4 regions of the Pantoea sp. CCBC3-3-1 genome follow, and region 4 is predicted to be linked to each of the others. Evidence: predicted binding sites of a transcription regulator. Region 4 holds the regulator's gene; each other region holds the start of a gene.
The links. The regulator PurR, encoded in region 4, represses purine synthesis genes. The targets are predictions, from matches to a motif close to CANGCAAACGTTTGCNTG.

Region 1: a site for PurR is predicted at 1,130-1,147, ahead of pyrD (quinone-dependent dihydroorotate dehydrogenase). Genes of this name have one in related genera too.
Region 2: a site for PurR is predicted at 2,459-2,476, ahead of gcvT (glycine cleavage system aminomethyltransferase GcvT). Genes of this name have one in related genera too.
Region 3: a site for PurR is predicted at 2,133-2,150, ahead of EHV07_RS23035 (NCS2 family protein). Genes of this name have one in related genera too.

What each region holds. Positions count from the first base shown of each region.
Region 1 is NZ_CP034363.1:1,646,458-1,650,344, forward strand. Features, by position in the region: gene EHV07_RS07805 (sulfonate ABC transporter substrate-binding protein) at 1-386, opposite strand, end outside; gene ssuE (NADPH-dependent FMN reductase) at 397-948, opposite strand; gene pyrD (quinone-dependent dihydroorotate dehydrogenase) at 1,348-2,358, shown strand; gene EHV07_RS07820 (cell division protein ZapC) at 2,504-3,046, shown strand; gene EHV07_RS07825 (YcbX family protein) at 3,089-3,887, opposite strand, start outside.
Region 2 is NZ_CP034363.1:4,015,120-4,019,006, forward strand. Features, by position in the region: gene gcvP (aminomethyl-transferring glycine dehydrogenase) at 1-794, opposite strand, end outside; gene gcvH (glycine cleavage system protein GcvH) at 874-1,260, opposite strand; gene gcvT (glycine cleavage system aminomethyltransferase GcvT) at 1,324-2,418, opposite strand; gene ubiI (FAD-dependent 2-octaprenylphenol hydroxylase) at 2,930-3,887, opposite strand, start outside.
Region 3 is NZ_CP034363.1:4,908,019-4,911,905, reverse strand. Features, by position in the region: gene EHV07_RS23040 (AsmA family protein) at 1-560, opposite strand, end outside; gene EHV07_RS23035 (NCS2 family protein) at 693-2,081, opposite strand; gene EHV07_RS23030 (NAD(P)H-binding protein) at 2,241-2,903, shown strand; gene recG (ATP-dependent DNA helicase RecG) at 2,909-3,887, opposite strand, start outside.
Region 4 is NZ_CP034363.1:2,002,176-2,006,062, reverse strand. Features, by position in the region: gene EHV07_RS09580 (C40 family peptidase) at 1-648, shown strand, start outside; gene purR (HTH-type transcriptional repressor PurR) at 942-1,967, shown strand; gene punR (DNA-binding transcriptional activator PunR) at 2,029-2,937, opposite strand; gene punC (purine nucleoside transporter PunC) at 3,049-3,887, shown strand, end outside.

The DNA of each region.
Region 1 (3,887 bases), 360 kb from region 4:
TCAGCTACGGTTTTAATCGGGCTGTTTTCCGGTACCAAAATCACTTCGGACTGCGGCTTCGGTGGCTCAGAGCCGACATACAGCAGATCCGCACCTGCCGCCTGAGCAAAGATTGGCGGGATATCGCCGGTACTGCCTAAATCAATGCTGTTAACGTTTAAGGCTTCCAGCATTTGTGGGCCAGCAGGGAACTCAACCCATTTGATCTGCGTACCGGGGAAACGCTTTTCCAGCAGCTGGTGGGAACGGGCCAGCGCCATACTGACTGAACCTTTCTGATAACCAATACGGAAAGTTTTGGGTGCGGCGGGTTCGGCAGCAAAAGTGCTGCCCATTAACAAACCAGTGACTGCCAGTGCCGATACGAAACGCGTAAACAAACTCATGCTTTCTTCCTTATACGGCAGTAGCCAGTGGCTGGTGTCGACGCGCAAGCGCATGCCAGAACGTCTCCACCGACTCAGCAATACGGTCCGCCAGGAGTGGGGAAAGCTCCGGCTGCCGGTCGTAGTTTGCGATCTGACTGTCGTCAGCGAAGACACCGTGCAGCACTTCCTGAGCTTTCAGGGCGTTCAGAACCGGCTTGAGGGCATAGTCAACGGCCAGCATATGAGCAAGCGTCCCGCCAGTCGCCAGCGGCAGCACCACTTTATGTTCCAGTGCGCGCTCGGGCAGTAAATCCAGCAGCGTTTTCAATGCGCCGGAAAACGAGGCTTTATAGACCGGGGTTGCCACGATCAGGCCATCCGCGTTCTCCAAATCCTCCCGCAGTGCCAGCAGGGCAGGGGAATCAAAACGCGCATAAAGCAGATCTTCAGGATGAAAATTATGCAGGTTCCAGGGTATGACTTCGACGCCGCGCTGTTCAAGGGCCTGCTGGCAGAGCGTCAGCAGAGCTGTAGACCGGGAAGGATAGCGAGGACTTCCTGCCAAAGTAATAACGCGCATCACCACTCCTTATAACTAAAAGTTATTGATTAAGCTTATTTTCAAACCGATGGAACTATCCTGACAGAGTGTGCAGAGAGGCTTAAATGATTTATCCGGCATATTTAAGTCGATTTTTAGATAAGAAAGGCGGGCCTGAGGAGAAACAGTGAAAAAAGAGCAGGATGCAGCAGCGAAACCGGACGCAAACGTTTTACTTTCCGGTCAAACGACCTTACCATTTTCCCCCGCGCCTGCAGCGTCACTGCGTCGTCTTCAACCCGTATCTTCTTCCGCAACATGTCCATAATAAAGGCGGGAAAGGTCAGGGTACCGCACGCATTTTCAGGGTAGGTATCGTTGCGATACCACCGTTAGCTTTTTCCCGGGTCCGGTATCGCCGGCCATTCAGGAGCGAACATGTACAATCTGGTCCGTAAGGCGCTGTTTCAGCTGGATGCTGAACGTGCGCATGAACTGACTTTACAGCAGCTGCACCGCATAACCGGTACGCCACTGCTTCATCTGGCTCGTCAAACGCTGCCTTTCAAACCGGTAAACTGTATGGGGCTGGTATTTAAAAATCCCCTTGGCCTGGCCGCAGGACTGGATAAAAACGGTGAATGTATTGATGCCTTTGGCGCAATGGGCTTTGGATCGATTGAAATTGGTACGGTAACGCCGCGCCCGCAGCCGGGTAATGACAAGCCAAGAATGTTTCGTATTCTGGAGGCGGAAGGGATCATTAACCGCATGGGTTTCAATAACCTCGGCGTAGACCATTTGGTCGAAAACGTAAAAAAAGCGCATTTCGATGGTGTCCTGGGCATTAATATCGGGAAAAATAAAGATACGCCGGTCGAACTGGGCAAAGAAGATTATTTAATCTGTATGGAAAAGGTTTATCCCTGGGCGGGATATATTGCGATTAATATCTCTTCACCAAATACGCCTGGATTACGTACGCTGCAATATGGCGAAGCATTGGACGATTTGCTGTTAGCGATAAAACAAAAACAGCAAGAGCTTGAAAAACTACATCATAAATATGTCCCCGTTGCGGTAAAAATTGCGCCGGACCTCACAGAAGAAGAACTTATCCAGATCGCGGATAGTTTAGTGCGGCACAACATTGATGGTGTTATTGCGACCAATACAACGCTGGACCGTTCTCTGGTTAACGGCTTAAAACACAGCGATGAAATGGGCGGGCTGAGTGGTCGCCCGCTGCAATTGCGCAGTACGGAAATTGTTCGCCGACTTTCACATGAACTTCAGGGACGGCTACCGATAATTGGCGTAGGTGGAATAGATTCCCTGGTCTCTGCCAGAGAAAAAATGGCCGCTGGCGCGTCGCTGGTGCAAATATATTCCGGCTTTATTTATAAAGGGCCGCCTTTGATAAAAGAAATTGTCACGAATTTGATCTGAAACCGACTTAACTTAGCCAGGGGCTTTATTTTCGCCTCTGGCTCGTTTATATTTTGTCCTGTTTACCCATTATTCAGACTATTGTGATGGCGTTGGCCGTCATCAACATATAGCGTGCTTACCTTTATTCATTACAGGACGCCCTATGAGGATTAAACCTGACAACAGCTGGCGCTGGTTTTTCGATGCTGAAAACGACCGCATGATGCTGGATATGGCCGACGGGACGCTATTCTGCTCACGCTTCCCGCGTAAGATGCTCACGCCAGATGCCTTCACGCCTTCGGGATTCTGTGTTGATGATGCCGCGCTGTTTAACAGCTTTGAAGAGAACAGTCGTAATGGCGATTTGAACGATGAGCAGCGTACCGAGCTGATATTAAACGCGCTGGTGGCACAACGCTTTCTTAAGCCGCTGATGCCCAAAAGCTGGCATTTCGAAACGCATCTGCAAAATAAAACCCCTGTTGAGGGTGAGATGGTAGCGGTACGCCTGTGTGAAAACGGCGAAGAAGCGACGCTGCTGGTGGTTGAAGCCGGAGAAAGCGCGGCGCTCTGTCTGCTGGCGCAGCCGCAACTGGCGCTGGCAGGTCGCACCATGATGCTTGGCGATGCCATCAAGGTGATGAACGATCGCCTGCTTCCGGCTATTTCGCAGTACCATTTCTCTTTTGCTCGCGCGGTGTAACCGAATCGTTATCCGCGCCCGGTAACAGCGTTTGGGCTGGCGTCATCGCTGGCTAATGACGATATTGCCTGTGGGAATGCAGCTACAGGTCAGGATGGATTGATCCTCACGAACCGCCCCTTTTTTCATAGCGCGAACCTGGCCCGCTTCCAGCCTGACGCGGCAACTGCCACAAATTCCGGCGCGGCATGAGTAGGGAATGCGATAACCCTGCATTTCCAACTGCTCCAGCAACACCTGTTGATTGTTGCCGCGGAATGTTTCTCCCTGCCAACAGATCGTCACGCTCTCGGCCGCCTCATTAACCACTTCTAATGCTTCAGCAATCACGCCCGCGCCATAGGCACGTGGTGCGCTTGTTTCCAACACCTCAAGCTCATCGCCCACCCGTAGAATCCCGCTGTTGCGGGCGATAAGATTCAAACCAAAATCGACATCTCCGCTGCCATCCGCTGCGGTACGAAATTTTTGCAGCGTGCTCAGAGGTTCGCCAGTGGGATGTTTTCGGCCGCGCTCGGGACTGACGGTCGTAAAAATACAGCGGCTGCACGGTTTGGGGACATCAAATTCAACGCTGCCGATCTTGACCCGTGACCAGCTGTCTTCCGCCCAGGGCGTTGCGCCGGTTACCACCAGGTTGGGCCTGAACTGTTCCAGTTTGACCCCTGCCGGACAGCGCTGGCGTAAATCCTGAAGGGACGCTTCATTAACCAGCAGAAAAGGGAAGCCATCGGCGAATCCCAGCGGCACCTGCTGAAACCGTTTTACCCGGCGGGTCATTTCCGGGCCAACCCAGCGTAGCTGCACGGCGCGAGGAAAAAAGCCGCTCAGCCATTCATTA
Region 2 (3,887 bases), 2.0 Mb from region 4:
ATATCCGCGCCCTGCTTGCCCGGCGCCTGTAACAGCACCAGCGACATAAAATCGGCGGCCACGCTGACAATGACTTTCCGGCTTTTTAGTTCAGTAATTAAATCAGCGTAATGATGTACTTCGCCGGTTGTGCCTACCTGCTGTAACAGCACGCCAAACACATCCTGATGATCCAGCACCTTTTCAGCTTTATCGACCAGCACCTCAAAACCAAACGTTTCGGCACGCGTGCGCACGACGTCCAGCGTTTGTGGATGAATATCGTCAGCGACAAAGAAGCGGTTAGCCGTTTTCAACTTGCTGACGCGTTTTGCCATCGCCATCGCTTCTGCCGCGGCGGTAGCTTCGTCCAGCAGCGAAGCGGAGGCAATATCCAGCCCGCTCAGATCTTGCGTCACCTGCTGGAAATTGAGCAGTGCTTCCAGACGTCCCTGCGACACCTCAGGCTGATAAGGGGTATAGGCCGTGTACCAACCCGGGTTTTCCAGCATGTTGCGCAGGATAACCGGTGGCGTTAGTACCGGGGTATAGCCCATGCCGATACAGGATTTATAGCGCAAATTCTGGCTGGCTATCGCTTTCAGCTCCGCCAGAGCCTGATGCTCAGTTAGCGCATCGCCAATCGCTGGCGGCCCCGGTAGCTGAATATCAGCCGGAACGATGGAGGCGATCAGGTCGGAGAGCGATTCGGCGCCGGTCGCGTTTAGCATCGCCTGTTGCTGCTCCTGCGACGGACCAATGTGACGTTCGATAAAGGCGCCGGTGTGTTCAAGCTGGCTGAGAGTCTGGGTCATTAGCGAAAAATCCTGAATCGGGCGTAAGCGGGCGTATCCGCCTTACGTTGGCTACGGGTGGCGTGTCCACCCTTAAAAGTTACTCGTCGATGCTGGCTTTATAAGCATCGGCATCCAGCAGATTGTCCAGCTCGCTTTCATCGCTGGCTCTGATTTTAAACAGCCAGCCTTCGCTATAAGAAGCGCTGTTGACCAGCTCCGGCTCGCCATCTAACGCCGCGTTAACCTCAACGATTTCGCCGCTGAGTGGCGCATAGATATCGGAAGCGGCCTTTACCGACTCGGCGACCGCGCAGTCATCACCCTGGCTGTAGGTGGTGCCAACATCCGGGAGATCGACAAAAACCATATCGCCCAGCAGTTCCTGAGCATGTTCGGTAATGCCAACGGTATAGATGCCGTCCGCTTCTTTACGTACCCATTCATGGCTGTCACGGTATTTCAGTTCATTTGGCACATTGCTCATCACCAGCTCTCCTTTATGTTTATTGGTGGCGTATCCGGCCGATACATGACCGGATACCTCCTTTTATGCGACCGGTTTTCCGGCGCGAACAAAAATCGGTTTTGTCACTTTGACGGGCAGCTCGCGATTGCGGATCTGGACGATGGCCTGCTCGCCAATGCCTGCGGGTACGCGAGCAAGGGCAATACTACATCCTAAAGTCGGCGAAAAGGATCCGCTGGTGATAATGCCTTCCTGAAGATTGCCTGCCGCATCGGTAAAGCGCACCGGCAGCGCGTTACGCAACACGCCTTTTTCGGTCATGATCAGCCCAACCAGCTGTTCTGTGCCTCTGTTTCGTTGCGCCAGCAGCGCTTCACGGCCAATAAATTCGCGATCTTCAGGCTGCCATGCAACCGTCCAGCCCATGTTGGCGGCCAGAGGATTAACGCCTTCATCCATTTCCTGGCCATACAGGTTCATACCCGCTTCCAGCCGCAGCGTATCGCGCGCGCCCAGTCCGGCGGGCTTAACGCCTGCAATCACCAGCTTTTGCCAGAAATCGGCGGCCTGCTCATCAGGCAACGCGATTTCATAACCCGCCTCGCCGGTATAGCCGGTGGTAGCAATAAACAGATCCCCGGCCTGTACGCCGAAGAAAGGTTTCATTCCGGCAACGGCCTGACGCTGGGTCTCATTAAACAGCGCCTGCGCTTTTGCCTGGGCATGTGGCCCCTGAATGGCAATCAGCGATAAATCATCACGAACCCTTAGTTCAACGTTAAACGGCTGAACCTGCGAGGAGATCCAGGCGAGATCTTTTTCCCGCGTCGCGGAGTTAACCACCAGCCGGAAAAAGTCTTCGGTCATAAAGTAAACAATCAGATCGTCAATTACGCCAGCCGAAGCGTTAAGCATCGCGCTATAAAGTGCCTTGCCTGGCTGAGTGAGTTTGGCCACGTCGTTGGCGAGCAGATAACGAAGGAATTCACGGGTGCGGACGCCGTGTAAATCAACAATGGTCATGTGCGACACGTCGAACATTCCGGCATCGGTACGGACAGCGTGGTGTTCATCCATCTGCGAACCGTAATGAAGCGGCATCATCCAGCCGTGAAAATCCACCATGCGCGCGCCGCAGGCCTGATGCTGTTCGAACAAGGGAGTTTGCTGAGTCATATCAATCCTGTATGCAAGTTGCCAGGCGCCACGACGAGCGGGCGCAAACGATATCCTTCCTTCGAACTTATCACTGAACACGGCCTTAAACCATAAGTTAAACAAGGTCTGATTTTTTTAAGCCTTTTTTTACTACGCAAAGCGCTGTAGCTATTTACACCAATAAATGGCGCAATATTACGCATATATCTCATTATCTGCGCATAACTTCAGGTCAAAAGCCGTGTTTTTTCACTTCAGGAATAAATAAATGCTTTAAGCGCCAAACACACACATAAATAAAAGTAATGCGAAGATCGTAGCTAAATTAGAATTTTTCAAATGAGGCACAACGCTGGCGCAGCCATGCACAAGAAAAGTGCGCAGGCCGTTTTCTGCTATCGGGGAAGCTGAAATAAGAAGGCATCGAAAGGGGTGAGAACCCAAATTCCAGGCGCTTTTTTAGTCAGAAAATAGAGAGAAAGGGCGTTCCCGGAGCCTGGGAGTAGGGCTCCGGGTCAAACAAGCAGATTTAGCGCAACCACTCCGGCAGATCGTTAAGCCCCATCGCCTGCTTCAGCAGCCGTGGCTTCACGCCCGGCAGATTATCGGCAAGGCTCATACCAATATCCCGCAGCAGCTTTTTCGCCGGGTTATTACCATCAAACAATTCGCGGAATCCTTGCATACCGGCCAGCATCATTGCGGCACTGTGCTTACGGCTGCGCTCATAGCGGCGAAGATAAAGATGCTGACCGATATCTTTCCCCTGCTGATGCAGGCGTTTCACTTCACCGATGAGTTCAGCGGCATCCATAAAACCAAGATTGACGCCCTGCCCGGCTAAAGGATGAATGGTATGGGCTGCGTCGCCCACCAGCGCCAGCCGATGCGCCGCGAAGTTACGCGCATAGCGTCCCATCAGCGGGAAGGTTTTGCGTTCGCTTTCCAGCGTGCACAGGCCTAAACGCAGGTCGAAGGCAACGGAAAGCTGTTGATTAAACACCTCTTCCGGCATCGACTGTAAGCGGGTCGCTTCCTGCGGAGGAAGAGACCAGACAATGGAACAGAGATGCGGATCGCCCAGCGGCAGAAACGCTAAAATCCCATCGCCATGGAAAACCTGACGGGCTACGGCGTCGTGCGGCTGTTCGGTACGAATATTGGCAACCAGCGCGTGATGTTCGTAGTCCCAGAACGTCAGTGGGATATCCGCTTTGTTGCGTAACCAGGAATTTGCACCGTCCGCAGCAACCAGCAGTCGCGCACTCATCATCGTGCCATCGCTCAGCGTCACAAAGGCTTCATTATCGCCAAAAGCGACCTGCTGAAGTTCAGCAGGCGAAATCAACGTGATATCGCTCAGCTCGCTGGCTTTTTCCCACAGCACCTGGTGGATAATCGGGTTCTCGATGATATGACCAAGATGTGCCAGCCCCTGCTGGCCATCATCAAACGCAATGCGGCCAAAGCTGTCGCGATCCCACACT
Region 3 (3,887 bases), 2.1 Mb from region 4:
CCTTGAAGCAGCAAATTAGTGACAGGAATACCTTTAACGTTCAGCGAGGCGGCGCTCAGCTGGAACCGAGCATCGTTACCAATGAAATCATTAGCGGCAGGTTTCCACGGCATCACACCGCCGTCCACGCCTTGCGCGGTGATGGGAAATTCGCCATATGCCCTGTTGACCGCCATCTTGTTAAGTTGCAGACGGTTTGCAGAAAGGGGCACAGATCGGGAATGCTCTGCCAGTGTCAGCGAGCCCTGTTCCAGCCAGATGCTGGCAAAATGCAAGGGCTCGGTAAACTGTACGACGCTCAGGCCCAAATCGACTTTTTTTGCTGTTAGCGTGGCGGGCCGATCTCGCTCACCGAACGAGACGTCATTGAGGATCAGATGCGCGGGATCGGAAAAGTTGTGCTCCATTTTGCTGAAAGTCAGGTGCCAGGCACTGTTTGCACTGATCGTGGCGCTGATCCAGCGTGCGCCAGGCCGGGTTTGTAGCAACAGGTAGATCACCACTATTGCCAGCAGTACGAGCAGCAGCAGCGACAGCAAAATTTTCCCAATTGATTTCATTGCACTTGTCCCTATGAGCTTTCTGATAAAGGGGTGTTATGCCTTAAACCGGCTCAAAGCTCAACCTTCCGTTAGCCGCAGGCGAAGTGGAGATCGCCTGCGGTTTATGGGGCAGAGTGACGGCAGAAGGGATTATTTCTCGTGAGGAAACAGCAGATTCAGAATGATGGCGGTGATGCCGCCCGCCGCAATACCGGAAGAGAGCAGGGTTTTCAGCCAGTCTGGCGCAAACTGCAAAATCAACGGCTGTTGTGACACGCCAAGGCCAACTGCCAGCGACAGCGCAATAATCATGATAGCGCGGCGGTTCAACGGCTCGCGGGAGACGATACGCACGCCGGATGCTGCGATAGTGCCGAACATCACAATGGTTGCACCGCCGAGTACTGGCTCTGGAATATGCTGCACAAATCCGCTCACCGCCGGGAACAAACCCAGTACGATCAGCATGAGCGCGACAACAAAGCCCACGTAACGACTGGCTACGCCGGTCAGCTGGATCACACCATTGTTTTGACCGAAGCAGGAGTTAGGGAACGTGTTGAACAGCGCGGAAACACAAGAGTTCAGGCCGTTAGCTAACACGCCGCCTTTCAGCCGCTTCATATACACAGGCCCACTCACCGGCTGTTCAGAAACATCAGAGGTGGCAGTGATGTCACCGATTGTCTCCAGTGACGTGACCATAAAGACCAGCATCAGCGGCACCAACAGATTCCAGTCGATCCCCAGTCCGTAATAGAACGGCATCGGGACCGTAATTAACGGCTGACCGGTTGGCGTACTGCTTTCCGGCAGCATGCCCATCGCCCAGGCCAGCAGATAACCCACGGCCATTGCGATCACCAGCGAAGCCACGCGTAAATAAGGATTACGCTGGCGATTAAGCAGAATAATCACCAGCAACACGCTGCCCGCCAGTAACAGATTTTTCGGCGCACCGAAGGTATGGTCGCTCATTGCAGCAAAACCACCGCCAATGGAAGTCAATCCGACCTGAATCAGCGACAGACCGATGATCATCACCACAATGCCGGAAACCAGCGGCGTAATAATACGCCGGGCAAGATGCAGCACGCGTGACAGCACCATCTCCGTACAGGACGCCAGCATCAGGGTGCCAAAGAGCGCGGCCATCATCGTTTTTACGTCCGCGCCGCCATTTTTGAGCGCCATACCGCCCATGATCAGCGGGGTAACAAAGTTAAAACTGGTGCCCTGAATCGACAGCAGACCGGAACCGACCGGCCCCCAGGTTTTGATTTGCAGAATGGATGCCACGCCGGAAGCAAACAGCGACATGCTGATAATATGCTGCGTATCCTGCGCTGGCAGGCCAAGCGCCTGGCAAATCAATAGCGCGGGCGTAATAACCGCCACAAACATCGCCAGCAGATGCTGACAGGCGGCAAACAGGGTCTGCGGCAGCGGAGGACGATCCTCAAGGCGATAAATCAGTTCACTTTTTGCAGTGGGAATAGCGCTGCGGTTGACATCGGCATCGGAGGTGTTGACGGACATTCTGACGGAACCCTTGCGAGCAAAGAGGCGATTTTAATCTTATAACCGCCAAAAGCAAACGATTGCCAGTAGTGAAAGTTCTCACGTGTAGAGGATACACAGCAAAATTGGCCAGGATTCACTAAGATCGGTACAGACCAAAACAACAAGGGGAACACTATGCAGGTATTTATTATTGGTGCGACAGGAGGCGTGGGTCGCCGTCTGAGAAGACGCCTGGTTAACGCGGGCCATCAGGTTGCCGGAACGCACCGCCGTGACAGTCAAAAAGAACAGCTGGAAACCGATGGCGTAACGCCGGTGAATATCGATTTAATGAATACCAGTAGCGAAAGGCTGGCGGCGGCAATGCAGGGCAGTGACGTAGTGGTATTCTCTGCGGGCGCGGGCGGTGCAGGCGTTGATCTGACCGACGGTATTGATGGTCGCGGCGCACGCTTTGCGGCAGAAGCGGCGCGGCTGGCTGGCATCAACCGTTTTCTGCTGGTCTCAGCCTTTCCCGATGCCGGACGCGGAAAAGCGCCGTCGCCGGGGTTTGAGCATTATATGCAGGTGAAGAAGCAGGCTGACGTCATGCTGGCGGCCACGCCGCTGGACTGGGTGATTTTGCGGCCGGGCACGCTGGTTAACGAAGCCGGAACCGGCAAAGTACGTACCGGGCTGGCCATCCCTTACGGTACGGTACCCAGAGATGACGTTGCCGCCGTGCTGCATGCTCTTGTTGAACAGCCAGAAGTAAAAAGGGTGATTATTGAACTGACCGCCGGCGAGCAGGATGCCAGCGAAGCGGTTGCCGCTATGGCAGCCTTCAGCGGGCGTTAGCCGCCTCAGGCGTTAGTATAGCGCTGCGTTTCCGGCAGCCAGCGTTCAATCAGCGCCTGTGCCTGTTCGGGGTAGTGTTGATGAATGTGGCGGGCGACACGCTGGACTTCAGGGATCATCGCGCCGTCGCGCAGCAGATCGGCAACTTTGAATTCAGCATTGCCGGTCTGTCGCGTGCCCAGCAGTTCGCCAGGCCCACGAATTTCCAGATCGCACTGGGCAATCACAAAACCGTCGTTGCTGTCCCGCAGAACCTGAAGACGTTTTTGCGCCGTTTTGCTGAGGGGCGCTTTATACAGCAGAACACAGTGTGAAGCGACAGAACCTCGGCCTACCCGGCCTCTGAGCTGATGCAGCTGCGCCAGGCCAAGACGCTCAGGATTCTCGATAATCATCAGGCTCGCGTTAGGCACATCCACGCCAACTTCAATAACCGTGGTGGCGATAAGCAAGTGGATCTCACCCTGTTTGAACGCCTGCATGACGGCCTGTTTCTCAGCCGGCTTCATGCGGCCGTGCACCAGCCCAACCTGCAATTCAGGCAGCGCCAGCTTCAGTTCTTCCCAGGTTGCTTCCGCCGCCTGAGCTTCCAGCTGTTCCGATTCCTCAATCAATGTACAGACCCAGTAAGCCTGGCGTCCTTCGCCGCTACAGGCGCTCTTCACCCGGTCGATGATATCGGCACGGCGGGTATCGGGGATCGCAACCGTCGTAACCGGCGTCCTGCCAGGCGGCAGTTCATCAATGGTCGACGTTTCCAGATCGGCATAGGCCGTCATCGCCAGCGTACGTGGAATGGGCGTGGCGGTCATGATCAGCTGATGAGGATGAAAACCCTGTTCTTCCCCTTTTTCCCACAGCGCCAGCCGCTGGTGGACGCCGAAGCGGTGCTGTTCGTCGATAATGACCAGCGCCAGCCCGTTAAACTGTACCTGTTCCTGGAAAATAGCATGGGTGCCGACAATCATCGAAACCTGCCCGCTG
Region 4 (3,887 bases):
CGTCGCAAACGCCGCCCGGTAAAATCAACCGGCACGAAAAAAGTCAAAGAAGTCACCGCTAAAAAAGCCCGAACGCCCATCCTGAAGAAGTATAAATTTAAAAAGAAAACCGTTCAGACCGCTGCGCTTCCGCCTAAAAAACGCTATGGCCGTCACTCACGCCACCCGGAAGCGGCTGAATCGCTGACGGAAAATTCTGCTACAGCGCCCCTTAAGCTCAGCAAAGCGCACCGTGTTCGCTATCAGAAAGCGCGCGAAACCGCGATGAGCAAACTCATGGGCCAGCTCGGCAAACCTTACCAGTGGGGGGGGACATCGCCTAAAACCGGCTTCGACTGTAGCGGTCTGGTCTGGTATGCCTATAAAGATTTGGTGAAATTTAAAATTCCACGCACCGCTAATGAGATGTTCCATCTGCGTGACGCGGCGTCGATCAAACGCGATGAGCTGGAGAAAGGCGATCTGGTGTTCTTCCAGATTAACGGACGCGGAACCGCCGATCATGTTGGCGTTTACCTGGGGAATGGCAAATTTATTCAGTCACCGCGTACCGGCAAAGATATTCAGGTTACCGCCTTGAGCGAAGATTACTGGCAGCGTCACTACGTTGGCGCTCGTCGGGTAATGACGCCGAAAACCATTCGCTAACCGAGCCCGACGGGTTATACAAAGCATTAACACAGGCAAAGATTTTCCCCGTCGGGCCGTAAAAATCTCGTTTTCTCGCCCCAGCCTTGTTAGAATCCTTTTTTTGTTGCGCAACACGCCAGGAGGCCAGATTTTATCGGGCTCCGCGGCAGGCTTTTACCGCCTTTTTTTCCTTCCTGACGTATCCGGACCACAAAAAAAACGCCAACCAACGTCAGGTTTCTTTGTTACCAGGCAAACGTTTAACAAGATGCTTATCAGCAAGTTGCGATAGGCGCAGGAGTAGCTATTTCATGGCAACCATTAAAGATGTGGCTAAACGCGCCGGTGTCTCCACCACCACCGTGTCCCACGTCATCAATAAAACCCGCTTCGTCGCTGAAGAGACACGAGAAGCCGTCTGGGCTGCAATCAAAGCATTGCATTATTCCCCCAGCGCCGTGGCCCGTAGCCTGAAGGTGAACAATACCCGGACGATTGGCCTGCTTGCCACGTCCAGCGAAGCGCCCTATTTTGCCGAAATTATTGAAGCGGTGGAAAACAGCTGTTTTGCCAAAGGCTATACCCTGATCCTGGGTAATGCGCATAACGATTTGCAAAAACAGCAGGCCTACTTGTCAATGATGGCGCAGAAACGCGTCGATGGCCTGCTGGTGATGTGCTCGGAATATCCCGATGAGCTGATTCAGATGCTGGAAGATCATCGTAATATCCCTATGGTGGTGATGGACTGGGGCGAATCACGGGGTGATTTTACCGACACCGTGCTGGACAACGCGTTTGAAGGCGGCTATCTGGCTGGGCGCTATCTGATTGACCGGGGCCATCGCGATATTGGTGCCATTCCAGGCCAGCTGGAGCGCAACACCGGCGGCGGCCGCCATGCCGGTTTTCTGAAAGCGCTGGCAGAAGCGGGCATCACCCTGCGTGAGGAGTGGCTGGTGCAGGGCGATTTCGAGCCGGAATCCGGCTATCGTGCGATGCAGCAAATTCTTGCGCAAAAGCAGCGTCCTACCGCCGTATTCTGCGGCGGCGATATTATGGCTATGGGCGCAATTTGCGCAGCAGATGAGATGGGACTGCGTGTCCCGCAGGATATTTCGGTGATCGGTTATGACAACGTGCGCAACTCACGCTACTTTGCGCCTGCGCTAACCACCGTGCATCAGCCTAAAGAGCGACTGGGTGCAACCGCATTCAATATGCTGCTTGACCGCATCACCAGCAAGCGCGAAGAGCCCCAGACCATCGAAGTTCATCCAACGCTGATCGAGCGTCGCTCGGTCGCTGACGGCCCGTTTATGGATTACCGTCGCTAAGATTTTAGCCGGTTATCTGCTTTAATGCAGATAACCGGCGTTTCATTCTCACTCCGCCCGCTTACTCTTCCCGCAACCATTCGCTGTTCAGCGTTTCCGTTTCGCCGAGATAGTCCAGCAGCCAGCTCAGCGCCGGTGATGCCTGTTGTTCCGACCAGCTGACGCAGCAGGGGCTGTCAGGAAAAGCAGGATCCAGGGTAATTTCGCGTAGCGTGCCGTTGCGCAACAAAGGCTGAGCCAGATGGCCCGGCACCATGCCAACACACAGTCCCGCCAGCAAGCAGTCAAACGCACTCTGCCAGTCCGGCACCACCAGCCGTCGCTGGTTATCCAGCGTCCAGGTCGTCCTTTTGGGTAGCGCCCTTGAGGTATCTTCCAGCAACAGCGAAGGCCATTCGCGAATCGCGTCCTCGCTGACGTGTTCCAGCCGTTGCGCAAGCGGATGCGCGGCCTGTACCACACATCGCCAGTTCAACGCGCCCATATTGCGAAACGCAAAGCGACCGCCAACGGGTATCGCCTGGGTAGCGCCAATGGCCACGTCTACCCGACCATCTGCCAGCGCATCCCAGACGCCGTTAAAAACCTCATGCGCAAGATGCAGCTCCATATCGGGAAAGTGGCGATAAAAATCGACCACCAGCTGACGGGTTCGCTCGGCTTTAACAATGCGATCGACAGCAATATTCAGCTGACCACGCCAGCCGTTAGCGACCTGCTGGCACTGGCGGCGAGTGGCAAGCATTTTTTTGATGACAAGACGACCTTCCTGAATAAACACCCTACCCGCATCGGTTAGGGCGACATCACGGTGTCGTCTTTCAAACAGCGGAACCGCCAGCCACTCTTCCAGCTGACGGATGGTATAGCTGATAGCCGACGGAACACGGTGCAGTTCAGCCGCGGCGGCCGTAAAGCTGCCGGTTCGCGCAACCGCATCGACCACTTCAAGTGAATGTTCAGACCACATTTTCTGCCTGCAATATTTTTGAACGCAAGAAACAAATAATACCGTTTCACAACCCCTTTGGCACTCAATTAGACTCCTGCCTCTTTGGTAATAACGGATACAGAGCAAAAAATGCCTTCGAAAGGATTTATTATTTACCTGGCGCTGCTGAGCGTGGCAGGTTTTCTCGCGACCGATATGTACTTACCCGCGTTTGGTGCAATGCAGCAAGACCTGCAAACTCAGCCGGGTGCAATTAGTGCCAGCCTGAGCATATTTTTGGCGGGTTTTGCGCTGGCACAGCTTATCTGGGGCCCGCTTTCAGACCGAATTGGCCGTAAACCTGTGCTGCTGATGGGATTGTCGCTTTTCGCCGTAAGCTGCCTGGCGATGTGGTGGGTTGAATCTGCTACCGTGCTGCTGGTATTACGCTTTTTGCAAGCCGTAGGCATTTGTGCAGCGGCTGTTACCTGGCAGGCCCTGGTTGTCGATCGCTATCCGGCATCCGCTGCAAACCGCGTTTTTGCTTCCATCATGCCGCTGGTTGCGCTCTCCCCGGCGCTGGCCCCGCTATTAGGTGCCTGGCTGCTGAACCATTTTTCCTGGCGCGCTATTTTTCTGGTATTGATGCTGATCGCCTGCGTGCTGTTAGTCGCTACGGCTTTCCTCTCTCCCGCCAGGCCAAAAGCTGACGACAAGGCGGCAGCTAAAATCGGGTTTTTCACTCTGCTTAAGTCGCCTGTATGGAGCGGAAACGTCCTGATTTATGCCGCCTGTTCCGCCAGCTTTTTTGCCTGGCTAACCGGCTCGCCGTTCATCCTCGCCGAACTGGGCATGACGCCGGGCGATATCGGCCTGAGCTATGTTCCGCAGACGCTGGCGTTTCTGGTTGGCGGCTATGGCTGCCGCACGCTGTTGAAACATACCGAGGGTGCGTCGCTGCTGCCGTGGCTGCTGGCGATATATGCGCT